Pseudosulfitobacter sp. DSM 107133: one gene and its partner. The protein of the gene in region 1 interacts with the protein of each later gene in a pairwise test. Links are inferred from orthologs where the notes say so. Each region holds a gene or a part of one and is shown on either strand. Other genes may lie near its edges.

Region 1 (3,237 bases):
GCATGGCGGGCCGATCATCGCGGCTGGGTCGCCAGCGGTATGCGGCTTTGGAAACGCAAACCCTTGCAGCAGGTCTTTGGCCGTCACAAGCGCATGATCTTTCAGGATGATCCCGCCCGCGCCCGCGAAACGGGACGCCCGTGGATGGTCTGGGCGGGCAAAGCCACCGGCGACCATTCCGACGCCGTGCGTATCGAAGATGGTTTCCTGCGCTCGCGCGGGTTGGGGGCGGAACTGGTGCCGCCCCTGTCACTGGTGACGGACGATCTGGGCATTTACTACGACCCCTCACAGTCCAGCCGCCTGGAGCAGTTGATTGCCGAACGCGCCAGCCTGCGCCCCGATCAACGCGCCCGCGCCGAGGCGTTGATGCGCACGCTGAGCAGAGCAGCTTTGAGCAAATACAACCTTGGTGGCGCAGCGCCCGATCTGCCCGAAGGCCCCCGCGTGCTTGTGGTCGGACAGGTCGAGGACGACGCGTCAATTCGTACAGGAGCGGGCGAAATATGTACAAACCGCGCCTTGCTGGAAGCCGCCCGCGCGGCACATCCCGACGCCACGCTGATCTACAAACCCCACCCCGACGTCGAAGCAGGCCTGCGCGCCGGTGCCTTTGACGCCAGCGAGATTGCCGATGTGATCGCCACGCGCAGCGACATCGCGGCCCTTCTGGGACAGGTCGACCGGCTGTGGACCATGACATCGCTGACCGGCTTCGAGGCGTTGATACGGGGCGTTCCCGTCACCACCACCGGCGCGCCGTTCTATGCGGGTTGGGGTCTGACTGACGATCACGGCGACGTGCCCCCGCGCCGCCGCGCGCTGCCCGATCTGGCAGGGCTGGTTCATGCCACGCTGATCGACTATCCGCGCTATTTCGATCCGAAAACCGGCCTGCCCTGTCCCGTCGAAGTGGTCACCGAACGGCTGGCGACAGGCGACGTGCCGCACCCGGGTGCGTTGAACCGACTGGTGGCGAAATTGCAGGGTGTCTTTGCCTCATACGCGCATTTGTGGCGCTAAATCAGCCTATTAGCCTTCGGCACGTTCCCAGACATGCATCACATCCGCCCCCACAGCGCGGGTCTCGACCAGATCAAAGCGCGCGGCTTCTGACAAAGCCCCAAGCCCCAGCGCCCCGACACTGGGCAGCCCTTCTGCGCCAATGGTCAGGCCAGCGGTAAAGCCCACCAGACGGTCCACCAGATCATTGGCCAGCAATGACGCGGCCAGGGCACTGCCACCTTCGCAATAGACACGGTTCAACCCGTGCGCGCCCAGTTGCGCCAGCACGTCATTGGTATCAAGCTGGCTGCCGACAATCTGACAGGGCAACAAGACCGCGCCCAGATCGGCCCATGTCTTTTGCAGCCCCTTATCGACATCCTTGCCATGACACAGGATCACCGGAACCTCTTGCGCCGTGCGCGCCAGATTGCCCAGCAAGGGCAAATCAAGCCTGCGCGAAATGACCACGCGCGCCGGTTGGTGCGCCGCGCCCATATCCCGCACGTTCAGCGAAGGATCATCATGACGCGCCGTGCCGCCGCCCACCATCACCGCGTCGTGGCGCAAGCGCATCGCATGGCCCGCGCGGCGCGCTTCTGGCCCCGTGATCCACTGGCTTTCGCCCGTGCCGGTGGCAATGCGCCCGTCAAAGCTGCTGGCCAGTTTCAGCGTGACCTCGGGCCGCCCCGTGACCACACGGCGGAAAAATCCGGCCATGTCGGCAAAGGCCTTGTTGGCCATCAGCCCCTCTTCCACCGCAATCCCCGCATCGCGCAACATCGCCAGTCCGCGCCCGTCCACACGGCCGTCGGCATCCGCCACCGCCACCACCACACGGGCAACGCCCGCATCAATCAGCGCCTGCGCACAGGGAGGCGTCTGGCCGTGGTGGGCACAGGGTTCCAGGGTCACATAAACGGTCGCCCCGCGCGCAGCGTCACCGGCCTGGGCCAGCGCCACGGCTTCGGCATGGGGCCGCCCGCCCGGCTGGGTCCAGCCGCGCCCGACGATGCGCCCATCCGACACGATCACGCAGCCCACAGCCGGATTGGGAGCGGTGTTGCCCTGCCCCCGTCGTCCAAGCGACAGGGCCAGCGCCATGTACCGGCTGTCAGATGTCGCGCTCACTCATCCATCGGCTGATCGGGACGCAGTTCCTGTACGAACTTGTCAAAATCATCAGCCGCCTGAAAGTTCTTGTAAACGCTGGCAAAACGCACATAGGCCACGGTGTCGATGCGCGCCAATGCCTCCATCACGATCTCGCCGATGCTTTTCGACGGAATGTCGGTTTCGCCCAGCGATTCCAGACGCCGCACGATGCCCGAAATCATCTGGTCGATCCGCTCGGGTTCGATGGGTCGTTTCTGCATCGAAATGCGGATGGACCGTTCCAGCTTGTCACGGTCGAAATCCTCGCGTTTGCCGCTGGATTTGATGACCACAAGGTCACGCAATTGCACCCGTTCGTAGGTTGTGAACCTGCCACCGCAGGCCGGACAAAAACGACGGCGCCGGATCGAAACGTGATCCTCTGCCGGTCGGCTGTCTTTCACCTGAGTGTCGATATTTCCGCAAAATGGGCAGCGCATTGCCTGTCCCCTTATTCTGTCCCGCCTGTGTTGTGGGGTTTGACCCGCACTTATCCACAGTTATAGGGCGTCGCCTAGGTTTTGGGTAGGGGGGAAATTTCACCGCTAGATAAGCCGCCTAATCCGCGCGAAAATGTGCTGCTACCTTGCGCAGGTGGGGGCGGCTGCGGTGTTCAAACAGATAGATGCCTTGCCATGTCCCCAGCACCATGCGCCCCGCCGCCACCGGGACCGACAGCGACACGGGCAGCATTGCCGCCTTGATATGGGCGGGCATGTCGTCGGGGCCTTCGTATGTATGGGTCAGATAGGCCATCGACGGATCGGTTGTGGGCGGCACCAGCCGCGCAAAGTAATTGTGCAGATCGGTCTGCACTTCGGGGTCGGCGTTTTCCTGTATCAGCAAGGACGCCGAGGTGTGCTGCACCAGAAGCGTCAGCAAACCATCCCCCTGCCCGCGCACCCATCGCGCCACCGTATCGGTAAACTCGGTCAGACCGGGGCCCTGTGTATCAATCTGGAACGTGGTTTGCATGAGCCGAAGGTGGCGCAGCCCCCGTCAGGCTGCAAGCGCTTATATCGAGCGGATCACAGCCCGCCCGGCAACCGCGCATCGGTGCAGAAGGTGCGCGCGTGG
Region 2 (3,196 bases), 390 kb from region 1 along the record:
CCTGCGGCGGCCCAAGAGACATCGAATGCCAGCGGCGCGGTCCTGCGCGGGCTGGACACGTTCAATGGTCACGTTACCGACATGCAGGTCGCGGCGGGCGAAAGCGTGCAGTTTGGCCGTCTGAACATCGTTCTGCGTGAATGTCGCTATCCGGCGGGCAACCCGTCGGGCGACGCTTTTGCATCGCTTGAGATCAGCCAGCAAGGCCGCGCAGGGGTGCTGTTTTCGGGCTGGATGGTCGCGTCGTCCCCGGCGCTGAATGCGATGGAGCACCCGCGTTATGACGTCTGGGTGCTGCGCTGCACCACGTCCTGAAGCATCGGCGGGGGCAGGGCGGTAAAGCTGGCCTGACCTTGTAGTGCCTTTTCCAGCATCTTGTGATAGCCCGCGCGTGACACTTCCACGCCGCCCAGTGATTTCAGATGGTCGGTCAGAAACTGTGTGTCAAACAGGGTAAAACCGCAGCGCCGCAGATGATCGACACAGGCCGCCAGCGCCATTTTTGATGCGTTGGTGCGCCGTGAAAACATGCTTTCCCCGAAAAACGCGGTTCCCAGCGTCACGCCATAGACACCGCCCACCAGTGAAACGCCCTCGTAGAGCTCGAAGGAATGGGCGTAACCCTGTTGATGCAGGGCGTTGTAGAGGCTGCGGATCTCGGCGTTGATCCAGGTCTCGGTGCGGTCGGCGCAGGCGTCGACGGTGCCAAGAAAATCGGTGTTGATCGCCACCTGCCAGTCGCTGCGGCGCATGGCGCGGGCGAGGCTGCGGGACATGTGGAACCCGTCCAGCGGCATCACCCCGCGCAGACGCGGATCGACCCAGAACACCTCTGGGTCGTTGCGGTTTTCGGCCATCGGGAAAATCCCGATACTGTACCCGTGCAAAAGAATCTCGGGAGTGAGATCCATTATGCAGGCTGCAAATGCGTCTCCAGCCAGTGTTCCAGCCAGTGAATGTTGTAGTTGCCCGAATGGATGTCAGGCTCTTGCAGCAGCGCATCGAACAGCGGGATAGTGGTGTCCACACCGTCCACGATCAACTCTCCCAAGGCGCGGCCCAGACGTGCCAGTGCCTCGGGGCGATCTCGGCCATGGACGATCAGCTTGCCGATCAGGCTGTCGTAATAGGGCGGGATCGAATAGCCGTCATACAGCGCCGAATCCATCCGCACCCCCAGACCGCCGGGCGCGTGGTACTGCGTGATCCGGCCGGGGCAGGGGGAAAAGTTGGGCAGGCGTTCGGCGTTGATGCGCACTTCGATGGCGTGACCGTTGATTTTCAGGTCCTCTTGGGTAAACGACATGGGCAGGCCCGCGGCCACGCGGATTTGTTCGCGCACCAGGTCGACGCCAAAAATCCCTTCGGTCACAGGATGTTCCACCTGAAGACGGGTGTTCATCTCGATGAAATAGAACTCGCCGTTTTCATAGAGAAACTCGATCGTGCCCGCACCGATATAGTTGATGTTGGCACTGGCGTCGGCGCAGATCTTGCCGATGCGGTCGCGTTCTTCCTGGGTGATGGAGGGGCCGGGGGCCTCTTCGAACACTTTCTGGTGGCGCCGTTGCAGCGAACAGTCGCGTTCGCCCAGGTGCACCGCGTTGCCCTTGCCGTCGCCGAACACCTGAATTTCGATGTGGCGGGGCGTGGTCAGATATTTCTCGATATAGACTTCGTCGTTGCCAAAGTTCGATTTGCCTTCGGCGCGCGCGGTCATGAAGGCGCGTTCCATCTCGGCGGCGGAACCGGCGACTTTCATACCCTTGCCACCACCGCCGGCTGTTGCCTTGATGATGACCGGATAGCCCATTTCGGCACCGATGCGTTTGGCGTCTTCCAATGTGTCCACGCCGCCATCGGAACCGGGGACGCAGGGCACACCCAGTTTTTTCATCGTGTCCTTGGCGGTGATCTTGTCGCCCATGACGCGGATGTGATCGGCGGTGGGGCCGATGAACGTCAGGTCGTGGTCCTGGATGATCTGCACGAATGCAGCGTTTTCGGACAGGAAGCCATAGCCGGGGTGAATCGCCTCGGCTCCGGTGATTTCACAGGCGGCGATGATCGACGGAATCGACAAATAGGACTGTGTCGACGACGGCGGGCCGATGCACACGCTTTCGTCGGCCATGCGCACATGCATCGCGTCGCTGTCGGCGGTCGAATGGACCGCAACGCTGCCGATGCCCATTTCACGGCACGCACGGATGACGCGCAGTGCGATCTCTCCGCGGTTGGCAATCAGGATTTTGTTGAACATTGTCAGATCCTTATTCCAGGATCACAAGCGGGGCGCCAAATTCGACCGCCGCGCCATCATCCACCAGGATACGCTTGACAGTGCCGGCACGCGGGGCCGGAATGTGGTTCATGGTCTTCATCGCCTCGACGATCAGCAATGTGTCGCCTTCGGACACTGTCGTGCCAACCGAGATGAACGACGGCGCACCGGGTTCGGCTTGCATGTACACGGTGCCAACCATGGGCGAGGTCACGGCGCCGGGATGATCTGCGGGGTCTTCGGCGGCAGCAGGCGCTGAGGGCGTGGCGGCTGGTGCCGCAGCAGCAGGTGCGGCAGTAATCTGGGCCGGGGCGGCGGCATAGCCTGCCACGGGGGGATGTTCGCGCGAAACGCGCACGTTCAGGCTGTCGTCCTCGGCATAGTCGCGTTTGACCTGAAGCTCTGTCAGATCGTTTTCGCGCAGCAATTCGGCCAGCGCCTTGATAAAGGCCACGTCGTCGTCGTGTTTGTTCTTTGTCATTGTCGTCCTCGACCTCTTGTCAGGGGCGTTGAACGCCCCCTGTTCTGGGGTCGGGTTATAGGCCAGATGTGCTGCATTGGAAAGCATGGCTTTGGCAGATTGAAGCAGTCCTGCGCTTGCGCCATATTCCGGCCAGGGGATAGGCGGAGGGCAGTGGATGAATTTGGCGACATGGCTAGAACGGACAGCGGCGGCGGATTCACGGGCGCAGGCGTTGTATAGCGGCACGCAAGCGGTGGCCGATTACGGGACATTCGACAGATTGGCACGCGAACTGGCCGGCTGGTTGGGTGCACAGGGGGTGGCCCCTGGTGACCGCGTGGCGATCTTCATGGCCAACGTGCCGGATTACCTGGTGGTCATGTGGGGCTGTTGGTATGCGGGGATCTGCGTCGTTCCGATCAATGCAAAACTGCACGGGCGCGAGGCGG

Evidence for each region.
Region 2: the proteins of ribD (region 1) and accC interact in binary tests that used the Escherichia coli proteins (3 or more experiments, as listed by UniProt). The link is inferred for Pseudosulfitobacter sp. DSM 107133 from one-to-one orthologs.

Annotation. Positions count from the first base shown.
Region 1 is NZ_CP085154.1:2,949,689-2,952,925, forward strand. What follows is about bases 72-2,987. They hold ribD (bifunctional diaminohydroxyphosphoribosylaminopyrimidine deaminase/5-amino-6-(5-phosphoribosylamino)uracil reductase RibD), read right to left. Parts: upstream 2,110-2,987; coding sequence 1,033-2,109; downstream 72-1,032. Other genes in these bases: DSM107133_RS14590 (capsular polysaccharide biosynthesis protein), read left to right, coding at 72-1,023; nrdR (transcriptional regulator NrdR), read right to left, coding at 2,133-2,600; DSM107133_RS14605 (secondary thiamine-phosphate synthase enzyme YjbQ), read right to left, coding at 2,719-2,987. In the rest of the region: more of DSM107133_RS14590, read left to right, coding at 1-71; more of DSM107133_RS14605, read right to left, coding at 2,988-3,135; DSM107133_RS14610 (hypothetical protein), read right to left, coding at 3,189-3,237. UniProt on the Escherichia coli protein: Converts 2,5-diamino-6-(ribosylamino)-4(3h)-pyrimidinone 5'-phosphate into 5-amino-6-(ribosylamino)-2,4(1h,3h)-pyrimidinedione 5'-phosphate.
Region 2 is NZ_CP085154.1:2,554,685-2,557,880, reverse strand. The notes cover bases 88-2,962. They hold accC (acetyl-CoA carboxylase biotin carboxylase subunit), read right to left. Parts: upstream 2,264-2,962; coding sequence 911-2,263; downstream 88-910. Other genes in these bases: DSM107133_RS12525 (AMP-binding protein), read left to right, coding at 2,923-2,962; accB (acetyl-CoA carboxylase biotin carboxyl carrier protein), read right to left, coding at 2,274-2,765; aat (leucyl/phenylalanyl-tRNA--protein transferase), read right to left, coding at 279-911; DSM107133_RS12545 (DUF2155 domain-containing protein), read left to right, coding at 88-315. Also shown: more of DSM107133_RS12545, read left to right, coding at 1-87; more of DSM107133_RS12525, read left to right, coding at 2,963-3,196. UniProt on the Escherichia coli protein: This protein is a component of the acetyl coenzyme A carboxylase complex; first, biotin carboxylase catalyzes the carboxylation of the carrier protein and then the transcarboxylase transfers the carboxyl group to form malonyl-CoA.